DNA from 2 places in the Streptomyces sp. NPDC002619 genome. Region 1 is predicted to be linked to the other one. Evidence: riboswitches for the same ligand, from Rfam matches in the RefSeq annotation. Region 1 holds a riboswitch; the other holds the start of a gene.
What was found. Region 1 has a riboswitch for thiamine pyrophosphate ahead of ACFYXB_RS34980 (thiamine ABC transporter substrate binding subunit). Riboswitches for the same ligand answer to the same signal wherever they lie in the genome.

Region 1 (7,108 bases):
CGAGCGGCAGCATGAGCAGCGCGTCGAAGCCCCGTACGATCCGGCCGGCGTCCCGGCGGGCCAGCGCGGCGGCGGCGAGAGAGCCGATCAGCACGGCGATCACGGTGGCGGCGACGGCGTACTGGAGCGAGGTCCCGATCGCGGTGATCGGCGCGACCAGGAACGTACCGCCGTCCTCACGCGTGAGCGCCCGGTAGTAGCCGAATCCGGGCGCGTCCAGAGACCGCCCGACCAGCACGGCCAGCGGCAGGACCAGGAGCACGGCGATGGTGGCGAGGACCCCGGCCAGCAGCGACCACTGCCCTGCACCGCGCGGCCGGCGTGCCGTCACCGACGCGTCCACCAGCCGCAGCGCGCTCTCCCGCCGCCGTACCGTCCACGCGTGCACGGCGAGGATCGCGCCGACCGCGACGAACTGGACGAGGGTGAGGACCGCGGCCGTGGAGAGGTCGAAGATCTCGGAGGTCTCCCGGTAGATCTCCACTTCGAGGGTGGAGAAGGTGGGGCCGCCGAGGATCTGCACCACGCCGAAGGAGGTGAAGGTGAACAGGAACACCATCAGCGCGGCGGCGGCCACGGCGGGCGCGAGGGCCGGGAGGGTGACCCGGCGCCAGGCGCTCAGCGGCGAGGCACCCAGCATCCGCGCGGCCTCCTCCTGGCGCGGATCGAGCTGCGACCACAGGCCGCCCACCGTCCGGACGACGACCGCGTAGTTGAAGAAGACGTGCGCCAGCAGGATGGCCCACACGGTGGTGTCGAGCCGTATGCCCCACCACGCGTCAAGGAGTCCGCCCCGCCCGACGAGCGCGAGGAACGCCGTACCGACGACGACCGTCGGCAGCACGAACGGCACGGTGACGACGGCCCGCAGCACCTGCTTGCCCGGGAAGTCCAGGCGCGCGAAGACATAGGCCGCGGGCAGCGCGACGAGCAGGGTGAGCGCGGTGGAGGCGAGCGCCTGCCAGGTGGTGAACCACAAGACGTGCCGGATGTCCGACTGCGTCACGACGTCGGCGATCCGCCCCAACTGCCAGGCCCCGTCGACCTTCAGACCGCGGGCGACGATCGCGGTGACGGGGTAGGCGAAGAAGACGGCGAAGAACGCGACGGGCCCGGCCATGAGGGCCAGCCGCGCCGCGCTCCCCGCGCGCCCCTGGTGAGGGGCTACTTCAGTACGAGCGAGGTCCACGACTTGACCCACTGGTCACGGTTGGCGGCGATCTCGTCGGCGGGCAGGGTCTCGGGATCCTTGGCCTGCGGGCCGTACTTCACGAACTCCGCCGGCACCGACGCGGTCTCCCGCACCGGGTAGACGAACATGTTGAGCGGCATGTCGTCCTGGAACTCCATGCTGATCAGGAAGTCGAGGAGCGCCTTGCCGCCCGCGCTGTTCTTCGCGTTGCTCAGCAGACCCGCGTACTCGATCTGCCGGAAGCAGGTGCCGGTGGCCACGCCGGTCGGGGCGGTGGTGGGCTTCGGGTCGGCGTAGATGACCTCGGCGGGCGGCGAGGAGGCGTACGAGACGACGAGCGGCCTGTCGCCGTTGGCCTTCTTGCCGCCGGCCGAGCCGGAGAACTCCTCGTCGTAGGCCTGCTCCCAGCCGTCGACGACCTTGACGCCGTTGGCCTTGAGCTTCGTCCAGTAGTCCTGCCAGCCCTCGTCACCGAACTTCGCGGCGCTGCCCAGCAGGAAGCCGAGGCCCGGCGAGGACGTGGCGGCGTTCTCAGTGACGAGGAGGTTCTTGTACTCGGGCTTGACGAGGTCGTCGAAGGTCTGCGGCGGGGTCAGCTTGTGCTTGCTGAAGTACGCTTTGTCGTAGTTGACGCAGATGTCGCCGGTGTCGATCGGCGTCACCCGGTGCTTGTCCTCGTCGACGCGGTACTGGCGCACGATCTGGTCGGAGCCCTTGGGCTCGTACGACTGGAACAGCCCGTTGTCGAGCGCCCGGGACAGCAGGGTGTTGTCGACGCCGAAGAAGACGTCGCCCTGCGGGTTGTCCTTGGTCAGGATGGCCTTGTTGACGGCCTGACCGGCGTCGCCGTCCTTCAGGACCCTGACCTTGTAGCCGGACTTCTTCTCGAAGTCCTGGAGCACGTTCTTCGAGACGGCCCACGAGTCGTGGCTGACGAGGGTGACGGTCTTGGACTCCGTGGCGCCCTTGTCGTCCGTCGAACCGCACGCGGACAGCGTGACGAGACCGAGCCCGACGGCGACGGCCACGAGGGTCTTGTTGTGCACTGGTTGTCCTCCTGGGATGGACCAGGAAGAGACGCGGCCCTGCCCGGCATCCGTGAGGGACGCCGGGCAGGGCGCAACAGCTCGAGTGATGACCGAACTTCCTACCCAGAATGACCTGGGCGAGGTTCAGAGGGTCTGCGGCCCGATTGCCGCACTCTCAGCGCTGTGGCGCTCCCCTGTCGGAATATGAAGGTGTGGTGGTACGACACCAAGACGTACCGACGCCCAGACTACCGCTCGGTGGCCGCGAGCTGACCACAGGCTCCGTCGATCTCCTGACCACGGGTGTCCCGGACGGTCACCGGTACCCCGTGCGCCGCGATGGCCTCGACGAAGGCCTTCTCGTCCTCGGGCCGGGAGGCGGTCCACTTGGAGCCCGGTGTCGGGTTGAGCGGGATCAGGTTGACGTGCACGGGCTTGCCCCGCAGCAGCCGGCCCAGCCGGTCGCCGCGCCAAGCCTGGTCGTTGATGTCCCGGATCAGCGCGTACTCGATGGAAAGCCGGCGCCCGGACCGGGCGGCGTATTCAAGCCCCGCGTCGAGCACCTCGCGCACCTTCCAGCGCGTGTTCACGGGGACGAGGGTGTCGCGCAGCTCGTCGTCGGGCGCGTGCAGCGAGATGGCGAGCCGGCACTTGAAGCCCTCGTCGGTGAACCGGTGGATCGCCGGGACGAGACCGACCGTCGACACGGTGATACCGCGCTGCGACAGCCCGAGCCCGTCCGGCTCGGGGTCGGTGAGGGCGCGGATGGCGCCGACGACCCGCTTGTAGTTGGCGAGCGGTTCGCCCATGCCCATGAAGACGATGTTGGACAGCCGAGCGGGCCCGCCCGGGACCTCGCCGTCCCTGAGGGCGCGCATCCCGTCCACGATCTGGTGCACGATCTCGGCGGTGGACAGGTTCCGGTCGAGCCCGGCCTGCCCGGTGGCGCAGAAGGGGCAGTTCATGCCGCACCCGGCCTGCGAGCTGATGCACATCGTCACCCGGTCCGGATACCGCATCAGCACCGACTCGACGAGCGTCCCGTCGAACAGCCGCCACAGCGTCTTGCGCGTGGTGCCCTGGTCGGTGGACAGATGCCGGACGACCGTCATCAGGTCCGGCAGCAGCGCCTCCTGGAGCTTGCCGCGCGACCCGGCGGGGATGTCGGTCCACTCGGCCGGGTCGTGCGCGTACCGCGCGAAGTAGTGCTGCGAGAGCTGCTTGGCTCGGAACGGCTTCTCGCCGATCGCGGCCACCGCCTCCTTGCGCTCGGCGGGCGACAGGTCGGCGAGATGCCGCGGCGGCTTCTTGGCTCCGCGCGGCGCGACAAAGGTGAGTTCTCCGGGCTTCGGCATAACCCTTCCAGTGTCGCAGATCAACTCCACCAGCCCAGGCCAGAGCGGGGTGGGGGCGATCACCCACGGGTGCCGTCTGCCAGCTTTGGTCGACCTCGCACGGCCCAGGGACGGCCCAGGAGACTGCCCGCTCGTCGCCGACGTGATCGAGATCGCGCCCGCTCTGAGCCGTCACTCGAGCGGCTGGAGAGCAACCCGGAGCTGCTCGCTGTAGAGCCAGGTGAAGGTGCGGTCCGGTTCGAGATGGGCGTCTCCCCAATGGATGGCGTGGATGCCGTTCTCCGGGTCGGCCGTGAAGAACAGACAGACGAGCTTGGTGGAGGCTCCAAGCGCCTCGAACGTCTCGTGCAGCTCCTCGTACTCCTCCGTAGTCAGGTCGTTATCGAGAGTGAAAAGCCCTTCTTGAGGCTGTGGCCCGTGCCCCAGGAGCATCCGGCGACGCGTAGGGGAAGCGTTGGAAGCCAACCGGGCACGATCAAGGGGCCTCGGACGGTCGGCGTACTTGAACGGGAACAGCGCGTAGTCGTTGATGACGGCGTACTCGTACCCACGCACATCCCGCACGGCTTCCTCCAGCTCCCGCGCCGTGTCCGCCAGGTTCTCCCGTACCGCCTCCGCCAAGGTGGCTCCGTATGGACTGCGCTTCTTCAACCGGGCCGCCAGATGCACGGCGTGAGCTCGCGCGTGCGCCCTGGCCAGTTGCACCGGAACCGCGGCAGCAAGCCCGCCGGCACGCTGCCCGAACCGCTCTACCGCCCAATCCGACGGCACAATCCGATCCTCACCTGACGCAGACATGCAGCGCCCCTCCCCCGGTAACCCCGCCTCTCAACTGTTTGACACGTACACGAAGTGCCCACAAGAGAGCGATCCGGCCATACGAGACAGAAGGAGCGCTGCTCGCAAGGCAGTAGGCATGGCGAGCCGTAGATCGAGACCCGGAGGCCTTGGTCGGCCCTTTTATGACGTGCGGCAGAGCCGGTCGCGGTGCACACTTCTTCGCCGTGGAGATCATCAAGGGCGAGCTGCGACGCCTTCAGTCCGGTCTCGGGGCCGATGACGGCCGACAGCAGCCGTTTCTCGTGCGTGTCCGGTTCACCGCCGAGGATCCGGCGCGGGTCATCACGAATGCTCGCGCTGTGCTGGCGTGTGCGGTCCAGCAGACGGGTGACTGGCCGGCGCTCGAGCGATGGTCGGAGCTGTTGCCGACGGGGTTCGTGCAGCGCTGCGCGCCTGAGCCTGCGGAGCCGGAGCCCGGCCGGCCATTCGATGCCGAGGCCTGGCTGCAGAAGTGGCGGGCGATGACGCCCAAGCAGAAATCAGCGTTCAGCCAAGGGCCTTGGACACTGTCGGGCTGGCTCTACTACTTCGACCCGACCGATGAGGGCATGGGCGACGACCGCAGCTGGTGGTGGTGGGACGCTGGGTCCGATGAGCCGGGCAACGGCTGGGTTGAGGTGGCCACCACCGGCTGGCCGTTCGGCAGCGGTTCGCTGTCCTGGCTGATGAAAGCCAGCGGTGGCAGGGACCTCGATTATGGGTCCTGACCTACAGGAGCATTCAGGGACATCCGCCTTGTAAGTTCGATCCGGGATAACTGCGGGCCTGGAGCGCTACGGCTGCATGACTGCAACTACTCCGCCGGCAACCGCGGCGATCCGGTGGTGTCCGCTGCCGTTGATGTCAGGCGTAGATGTCAGCCTGCCCTCGATGCCGTGGTCGCTCGCATTGCTCGTTCGGGTGCGTACCTCATGCAGGTTCTAGCCCAGGTGTCCAGGCTTGACCTCGTGATGTTGTCTCCTCGTGAAGGTGAAAGAACATGCCGACGTACGTCGCCTTGCTGAGCTGGACCGATCAAGGGGTCCGAAACTACAAGGACACCGCAAAGCGCGCCGAGACCTTCGGCTCAGCGATACAGAAGCTTGGGGCGAAGCTCCTCAGTATCTACTGGACCGTCGGTCCATACGACCTCGTGGCCATCGTCGAGGCGCCCGACGACGAAACTGCCACAGCAGCACTCCTGCAGCTCGATGGGGTAGGCAACGTCCGTTCCACGACTCTGCGAGCCTTCGGCCGAGAGGAGATGGAGCGCATCATCGCCAAAACGACTGGCTGACGATCTCTGACCACGTCGCAAAGCGGGCTCTGGGCGGCTATAGCGCGGGAACCTCTTCGTCCCGAACGAACTTGGGTCACCCCTCGGCCTTTGGTGTGCCTCTCAGCTGCTGCGACTGTCCATACGCGTCCGCGCTTGTCCGCCGCTGTTCGTCGGCGTTGTCACGCAGTTGGACACTCACCGCCTCCCCGCACGATGTGCACGGTCGTGGCACGCACTGGCGTTTCTGCAGGGCCTCATCCAGCCGTGGTTGCCTAGCCTGCCGAGTCACCAGAGGGTGTCTCCGCGGCTGGCGGCGGCTCTCTGCTGTTCTCCATGGCTTGGCCGAAGCTCTTGCAGAACTCTGTGAAGCTCCACTGGGCGCCGGGGGCTGGCGCGAACGAGGCGAACGATCCAACGTGCTCGCCACTCACTGCTATGTCCAACGTGCCTTGCTCGCCGATGCGTGCACTCGGACACTCCCGAAGGTCCTGGGCGAACATGGGCCTGGTCCGTCTCCCTTGTCCCAGCCATGCACCCCAGTAGAGGGTTCGGTCCGTGAGGAAGAGGACGCCATCCTGAGGGCCGTCCCACAGGTTCCGTGCGGGCGCACTGGCGATTTTCCGTTCGCCAGGCTCAAGCACGGGCTCAATGCTCTGCCAGTACTCCGCCTGAGCTTTGTCGCAACGCCGTTGTGCCCACCGTCTCAACATCGGCAAAGGCCCCCTCCCTTAGATGCGCCCATTCTCATAACGGTGAAGGTGACACAGGTGAGCAGGGTCACCGGCCAGTGACGATAGTCGTACGAGGGCGTCACTGTCTGCCCACGTCCGCTGTCGTTGATGTCAGGCGTGGATGTCAGCGGTGGAATCACTCGCGCGGGACCGGTTGCTGTGGCTGCTGGTACCGAAGTCGTCACCAGTCACGCCACGCATCGGTGATTTCAGCGCGCCCGATACCGCGCCTCGCCGCCAGAGCTGCCACGTCGATGCCGTGCTCGGTCAGCGTCTGGTCGATGTACTCGCACAGTTGCTCGCGCTCGTCGGTGTCGTACCCGGTGCCGCCGTCGTGGCTGCCGTCATCGACCTCGTTGAGGCGCAGGACGACTCGCTGTCCACCGCGACGCGTCGCACTCTGCCGGGGCGCGAGGTCAGAACGGGCCGCTGAGGCTGCCCAGTCTGTCGGTCAGCCGCAGGTTCTCGGAGTAGTCGACGGGGCAGGCGATCACGGAGACCGTGTCGTCGTCGAGGGCGCGGCGCAGCACGGGCAGCAGTTGGTCGGCGGTCTCGATCGCGTAGCCGCGCGCGCCAAAACTTTCGGCGTAGGCGACCAGGTCCGGGTTGGTGAACCGGGTGTGGCTGTGGCGGCCGAGTTCGAGTTCCATCTTCCAGGTGATCAGGCCGTATTCCTCGTCCACCAGGACCAGGACGACCAGGGG
Region 2 (7,108 bases), on a different contig from region 1:
CGGCGTCGCGCCTCAGCACGGGCTGCCGAGCCGCCTCACCGTGCTGCTGGCGCTGCGCGGCGGACGGCCGCAGGGGGCGGCTCACCGGACCGTGGTGCACGCGGAGAACCGGGAGACGGAGCTGGATCTGCTGTTCGGCACGCCGGGCGGAATGGCCGCGCGGCCCACGGTCACCGTGCTGCGGCCCGACGACCCGACGCTGGTGCCGGACCCGGGCCACGAGGCGATCACACTGGTCTCGGCGGTCCCGGCCCAGCCGGGTGAGGCGGACCCGGCCCTCGCCGAGAACCTGATCACCGTCGCCGAACGAGTCGTGCCCGGGCTGCGCGAGCGCATCCTCTGGACGGAGGTGCGCACCCCCGCCGACATCGAGGAGACGACGGGCGCGGCGGGCGGAGCGATACCGGCCCCGGCGCTCGCGGCGGGCGGCGGGCGTCTGCTGCACCCGGCCAACACCACCGCTGTGCCCGGCCTGTTCACGGTCGGCGGCTGGTCACACCCCGGTGGCGGGCTGCCGCACGCGGGCATGTCCGGCGCGCTGGTCGCGGGGCTGATCGTGGAGGGACCGGAGTTCCGCGGCTCTCAGTGAGCCGGTGCGTCAGTAGCGGTACTGCTCGTCGTACCCGTTGCCCTGCTGCTGCCCGTTGCCCTGGTAGGGGTACGGCTGCTCCTGCGGGAGTTCGCCGCCGTAGGCCTCGTCGGTGCGCTGCTGCGGGACCCAGACCCCGCCGGCCGGGGTCTCGCCGTAGTTGCCGGTGGCGTACTGGTCCTGGCCGTACCCCTGCTGGCCGTACTGCTGCTGGCCGTAGGCCGGGTCGTACGCGGCGCCGCCGTACGTCTGGGTGCCGATGTACGGGTCGGAGTAGTTGGCGTACTGCTGCTGGCCGGTGGTGTCGTAGCCGTACTGCTGCTGCCCGTAGCCGGAGTAGTCGTAGCCGTACGTCTGGTCGGTGCCCTGGGCGGCGGCCGCGTAGCCCTGGTCCTGGGGCTGGCCGGCGGTCGCGTAGGCCGGGTCGGTGTCGGCCGCGGCGTAGGAGGAGCCGCTGTATATGCCGTACGAGCCGGTGTCGTCGGGCAGCGGTTGCGGCTCGTACACGGCGGTCGACTCGGCGGCGGTGGGCTCGTGTGCGTGGCCCGCGGTAAACACGTCGTCGCGGTCGTAGGCGTCATTGCCGTGGTCGCCGTACGCGACGCTGTCACGGCCGTAGCCGGCGTCCCGGTCGTCGTAGCCGTCCTCGCCCGCCTCCATGTCGGAGACCTCGAGGGCGGGGTCCTGGTAGTCGGCCTCGCCGCGGCCGCGCCTGCTGCCGTCCGCGCCCGGCCTGTTGACCGCCCAGCCCGCCTCGAAGCCGCGGCGGAACGAGAGGGTGACATAGGTCTGGCCGATCACGAAGGCGGCCGCGCCCACACCGATGATGATGACGGAGTGTGCCAGCACACCGAGCACGACGCCCAGGAAGCCGGCGAAGGCGAGCAGCCGCCAGCGCAGCCGCGCCTTGTACTGGAGCAGCACCTCGCCCAGCAACCACAGTGCGACGACGCCGAACGCGATGTAGAGGACCGTCAAGCCCATGTACGCCCCTCCTCCAGTGACCGCTACGCAGTGTGTCGTATCCCGGTGCGGCAGGTCTAGGCCTGCGGTGGGTGGTGCAGACCGAGGTTCTCGTAGATTTCCAGCGCTGCCGTGGAGTTGTTGAGCGTGATGAAGTGCAGACCAGGCACTCCCTCGGCGAGCAACCGTGCGCAGAACTCCGTGGCGAACTCGATACCGATGGAGCGTACCGCCGCAGGATCGTCCTTGGCTGTGAGGATCCGCTCTTTCAGGGAGTCCGGGAATACGGCGTTGCTGAGCTTGGGCAGCCGCTCCAGCATCTTCACGCTCGTGACCGGCATGACTTCGGGAATGACCGGGGTCCGGCAGTCCGCGGCGGCGACCCGGTCGCGCAGGCGCAGATACGACTCCGGCTGGAAGAACATCTGCGTAATGGCGTAGTCGGCGCCCGCACGGCACTTGTCGACGAAGTGCGCGACGTCCGTGTCCCAGTCCCTGGAGCGCGGATGCATCTCGGGGAAGGCGGCGACGCCCACGCAGAAGTCGCCCGACTCCTTGATGAGTTCGACGAGTTCGGCCGCGTACGCCAGTCCCTCGGGGTGCGCCACCCACTCGGCCATGGGGTCGCCGGGCGGGTCGCCGCGGACGGCGAGCATGTTGCGGATCCCGGCGTCCGCGTACTGGCCGATGATGTTGCGCAGTTCGGCGACGGAGTGGTTGACCGCGGTGAGGTGGGCAACCGGGGTGAGCGTCGTGTCGGCGACGATCTGCTGGGTCTCCCGGACCGTGCCCGCTCGGGTGGAACCGCCGGCGCCGTACGTCACGGAGACGAAGTCGGGGGCCACTGCCTCGACCCGGCGCAGCGCGCTCCACAGGCTCCGCTCGCCCTTGGGGGTCTTCGGCGCCGAGAACTCGAACGAGTATGTCGTCTTGCCAGTGCCGAGGATGTCACGCACAGTGCGCGCGCGATCGGTCCTGGTGGATGCGGTGCCAAGGGCCATACCGGCAGGTTAGCCATGGGTGAGCAGTCCCCCAACCGGACGCCGGGGATTTGCCCGATTTGCCGACTTATTGTTCACCCCTTGGACAAGCCGCCGACGCACGGCGTCTACGCGAGGCCCAGGGGCCTACGCCTGACGCAGTCGCTTGGCGAACTCCGCCGCCGCCGCTCCCGGGTCGTCGGCCTCCGTGATCGCGCGGACGACGACCACTCGGCGGGCGCCCGCGTCGAGCACCTCGTCGAGGTTGCCGAGGTCTATGCCGCCGATGGCGAACCAGGGGCGGTCGGTGTCCAGGGAGGCGGCGTACCGGACCAGGCCGAGGCCGGGCGCGTGCCGGCCGGGCTTGGTGGGGGTCGGCCAGCACGGGCCGGTGCAGAAGTAGTCGACGCCCTCCTGGGCGGCAGCCGCGGCGGCCTCTGACTCGGCGTGGGTGGAGCGGCCGATCAGGACGCCGTCGCCGAGGATCGCGCGGGCCGCGGGGACCGGGAGGTCGCCCTGGCCGAGGTGGAGCACATCGGAGCCGGCGGCGCGGGCGATGTCGGCGCGGTCGTTGACCGCGAGCAGCTTGCCGTGCCGGGCGCAGGCCTCGGCGAAGACCGCGAGGTGCTCCAGCTCCTCGCCCGCCTCCATGCCCTTGTCACGCAGCTGCACGATGTCGACGCCGCCGGCCAGGACCGCGTCCAGGAAGTCGGCGAGGTCGCCCTGCCGCTTGCGGGCGTCGGTACAGAGGTAGACGCGGGCGTCGGCGAGCCGGGCGCGGGCGGTGGTGGCGGTGCCTGTGTCGGACATACGGTGCGTCCCCCCGGTTTCGGTGCGTTGTCGGTGACGTACGTGGCGTGAATGGCGTAGGGCTGCCGTGAGCGTAGTCGGCCGCGCGGACCACGGGCCTCGGTCGGGCTGCGGACCCCAGGCCGCACCCGTCCACGGCCGTGGCCCCTGAGGGCCACGGCCCGGACGCCGGACGGTGTTCGGGTCAGACGGCGAGCGCCTGGGCGCGGCGCTTCACCTCCGTGCCGCGGTTCTCGCTCAGGGCCTGGGCGGGAGTGCCGGGCAGGCTGGGGTCGGGGGTGAAGAGCCACTCCAGCATCTCTTCGTCGGAAAAGCCGTCGTCCCGCAGGAGCGTCAGGGTCCCGGACAGGCCCTTGACGACCTTGTCCCCGTCGATGAAGGCGGCGGGGACGTGCAGCGCCCGGTTCTCGCCACGGCGTACGGCGATGAGCTGGCCCTCCTTGACCAGCTGCCGCACACGCGTCACCTCGACGTCCAGCATCTCTGCGATGTCGGGGAGGGTGAGCCAGGCGGGGACGAGAGCATCGATTTTTGCGTCAATCTCGGTCACGGAAACAGCGTGCCATCCCGGACTGACAGTCGGAAGTCGGGCCCCGCCAAACCGGGACTTTTCTGGTCACGCGCGTCATGTTCGTCAAGCGGTGGCTTCCTTCAGCGGCCGGGCCGGGTCCGCCAGCAGCCGTGGGTCCATCGGCGTACCCGCCTCGATCAGCCGCCGCCCCTGCGCCAGGTCCCGCGGCCGGCCCACCGCCAGCAGAGCGACCAGCCGGTCCCCGCGCAGCCAGCAGACGGACCAGGCGGGCCCGGCCGGGTCGCCGCGCCACAGGAGCGTGTCGGCCGCCGCGTGATGACCGACGTACTGGACGAAACGGCCGAACTGCTCGGACCAGAAGTACGGCACCGGGTCGTAGACGGCCGAGGCGTCGCCGACGATGTTCGCCGCGACCGTGCGCGGCCCCTGGAGGGCGTTGTCCCAGTGGTGCACGAGCAGCCGTTCGCCGTAGCGGCCCGAAGGGAAGGAGGCGCAGTCGCCGACCGCGTACACGTCCGGTACGGAGGTGCGCAGGTGGTCGTCGGCCACGACCTCGCCGTGCGCGCCCAGTTCGATGTCGGAGCCGGACAGCCAGGCCGTGGCGGGGCGGGCGCCGACGCCGACGACGACGGCTCCCGCGGGCAGCCGCGAGCCGTCGTCGAGGACGACCTCACCGGGTTCGATGCGCTCCACGCGCGCGTGGGTGCGCAGTTCGGTGCCGCTGTCGGCGTACCAGGCGGTCATCGGCGCGGCCACCTCGGCCGGCAGCGCGCCCGCGAGCGGCCGGTCGGCGGCCTCGATGACCGTCACCGCGCAGCCCGCCTCACGGGCCGCCGTGGCGAACTCGGCGCCGATCCAGCCCGCGCCGACAACCACGATGTCGTGCTGCCGGGCGAGCACCGGCCGCAGCCGCTCGGCGTCGTCCAGGGTGCGCAGCAGATGCACCCCGGGGACGCCCTCCGCGCCGGGCAGGCGGATCGGTTCGGCACCAGTCGCGAGGACCAGGACGTCGTACGGCACCGGTCCCGCTTCGGTGTCCAGTTCATGGTCGGCCGGGCGCACGCCCAGCGCCTCGCTGCCCAGCCGGACGTCGATGCCGAGTGCCTCGAAGTCGACGTCGAAGGCGGAGCCCTCGGCCTTGCCGAGCAGCACGGCCTTGGACAGCGGCGGCCGGTCGTACGGCTGGTGGGGTTCGGCGCCGATCAGCGTGACGGTGCCCTTGAAGCCCTGTTCCCGCAGGGCGACCGCGGTCTGCACCCCGGCCATGCCCGCTCCGACGACGACCACGCGCCGCGCCTGTGACGTGCCTCGTTGCTGCGTCTGCTCGCTCACCTGATCACCATAGACAACTGACAAACAGTCAGTCAGGTGGCGCGTGCGGTGACGTGTTGCACAGCGGCCGGGCTCCCGGCCGGTAGCCGGGTGGTGCCCTTACAGAGCCGTCGGGCCAAGGGCTAGGGTGGCCCACGTACAAGCACTCGCGGGAGCCCGGACGCACCGGGCTGAGAGGGAGGCTGGCGGCCTCCGACCGTACGAACCTGATCCGGGTCATGCCGGCGAAGGGAGGGGCTGGACGCCCATGTCGTCACGTACATCAGACGTCCTCGTCATCGGGGGCGGAATCATCGGCCTGGTCACGGCCTGGCGCGCCGCGCAGCGCGGGTTCGCGACGGCCGTCGTGGACCCCGAACCGGGCGGCGGCGCCGCCCAGGTGGCCGCCGGGATGCTGGCCGCGGTCACAGAACTGCACTACGGCGAGCAGACTTTGCTCGGCCTCAACCTGGAGTCGGCCCGCCGCTATCCGGACTTCGCGGCCGAGCTCACCGAGCTGACCGGCCACGACCTCGGCTACCGCCGGTGCGGCACGCTCGCCGTGGCGCTGGACGCCGACGACCGCGCCCATCTGCGCGAACTGCACGCCCTGCAGCAGCGGTCGGAGCTGGACTCCGAGTGGCTGTCCGGCCGTGACTGCCGCCGTCTTGAGCCGATGCTGGCGCCAGGTGTGCGCGGCGGGCTGCGGGTGGACGGCGACCACCAGATCGACCCGCGGCGGCTGTCGGCGGCGCTGGTGTCCGCGTGCGAGCGGGCTGGGGTGGTGTTCCACCGCGCGTGGGTGGAGCGGTTGCGTGTCGTACGGGAGCGGGCGGCCGGTGTCACCACGGCGGACGGTACGGAGCTGGACGCCGACCATGTGGTCCTCGCGGCGGGCAGCCTCAGCGGACGGCTCGCGGGGGTGCCGGACGAGGTGCTGCCGCCCGTACGGCCCGTGAAGGGGCAGGTGCTGCGGCTGACGGTGCCGAAGCGGTACGCGCCGTTCCTGAGCCGGACCGTGCGGGCCGTGGTGCGCGGCAGCCAGGTCTACCTGGTGCCCCGGGAGAACGGCGAGCTAGTCGTCGGCGCCACCAGCGAGGAACTGGGCTGGGACACCACGGTGACCGCGGGGGGCGTGTACGAGCTGCTGCGGGACGCGCACGAGCTGATTCCGGGGATCACCGAACTGCCGCTGACCGAGACGCGGGCGGGGCTGCGGCCGGGCTCCCCCGACAACGCGCCGCTGCTCGGGCCGACCGGACTCGACGGGCTGCTGCTGGCCACCGGGCACTTCCGCAACGGCGTGCTGCTCACGCCGGTCACCGGCGACGCCATGGCGCACGTCCTGGCCACCGGGGAGCTCCCCGAGGAGGCCCGCCCCTTCACGCCGAAGCGCTTCGGCGCCGTACTCACGGAGCAGCCCGCATGAGCGTCCCTCTCACCATCTCGGTCAACGGGGAGCGCCGTGAGATCGCGCCCGGCACGGCGCTCGACGCCCTCGTGAAGACCCTCACCGCGGCGCCCTCCGGGGTCGCCGCCGCGCTCAACGAAACCGTCGTCCCGCGCGCGGAGTGGCCGTCCACGGCCCTGCGCGAGGGTGACCGCGTCGAAGTCCTCACCGCCGTCCAAGGAGGCTGAACCATGGCCGACGATCCCTTCGTCCTCGGCGGTACGTCCTTCTCGTCCCGCCTGATCATGGGTACGGGCGGTGCGCCCAGCCTCGACGTGCTGGAACGGGCGCTGGTCGCCTCCGGCACGGAGCTGACGACCGTCGCGATGCGGCGCGTCGATCCCGGGGTGCACGGGTCCGTGCTGTCGGTCCTCGAGAAGCTCGGCGTGCGGGTGCTGCCGAACACGGCGGGCTGCTTCACGGCGGGCGAGGCAGTGCTGACGGCCCGGCTGGCGCGGGAGGCGCTGGGCACC

Region 2: it holds a riboswitch for thiamine pyrophosphate, as region 1 does, so the genes downstream of both, thiO (glycine oxidase ThiO) here and ACFYXB_RS34980 (thiamine ABC transporter substrate binding subunit) in region 1, are expected to answer to the same signal.

The regions. Positions count from the first base shown of each region.
Region 1 covers NZ_JBIAQV010000034.1:78,234-85,341, forward strand. The annotation lists gene ACFYXB_RS34975 (ABC transporter permease) at 1-1,120, opposite strand, end outside; gene ACFYXB_RS34980 (thiamine ABC transporter substrate binding subunit) at 1,165-2,238, opposite strand; TPP riboswitch at 2,319-2,426, opposite strand; gene rlmN (23S rRNA (adenine(2503)-C(2))-methyltransferase RlmN) at 2,469-3,575, opposite strand; gene ACFYXB_RS34990 (hypothetical protein) at 3,747-4,196, opposite strand; gene ACFYXB_RS34995 (hypothetical protein) at 4,580-5,122, shown strand; gene ACFYXB_RS35000 (GYD domain-containing protein) at 5,395-5,691, shown strand; gene ACFYXB_RS35005 (hypothetical protein) at 6,535-6,837, shown strand; gene ACFYXB_RS35010 (acetolactate synthase large subunit) at 6,821-7,108, opposite strand, start outside.
Region 2 covers NZ_JBIAQV010000005.1:252,622-259,729, forward strand. The annotation lists gene ACFYXB_RS12210 (phytoene desaturase family protein) at 1-589, shown strand, start outside; gene ACFYXB_RS12215 (hypothetical protein) at 599-1,573, opposite strand; gene metF (methylenetetrahydrofolate reductase [NAD(P)H]) at 1,630-2,553, opposite strand; gene thiE (thiamine phosphate synthase) at 2,680-3,342, opposite strand; gene ACFYXB_RS12230 (Rv2175c family DNA-binding protein) at 3,527-3,892, opposite strand; gene ACFYXB_RS12235 (NAD(P)/FAD-dependent oxidoreductase) at 3,977-5,206, opposite strand; TPP riboswitch at 5,345-5,456, shown strand; gene thiO (glycine oxidase ThiO) at 5,454-6,614, shown strand; gene thiS (sulfur carrier protein ThiS) at 6,611-6,823, shown strand; gene ACFYXB_RS12250 (thiazole synthase) at 6,827-7,108, shown strand, end outside.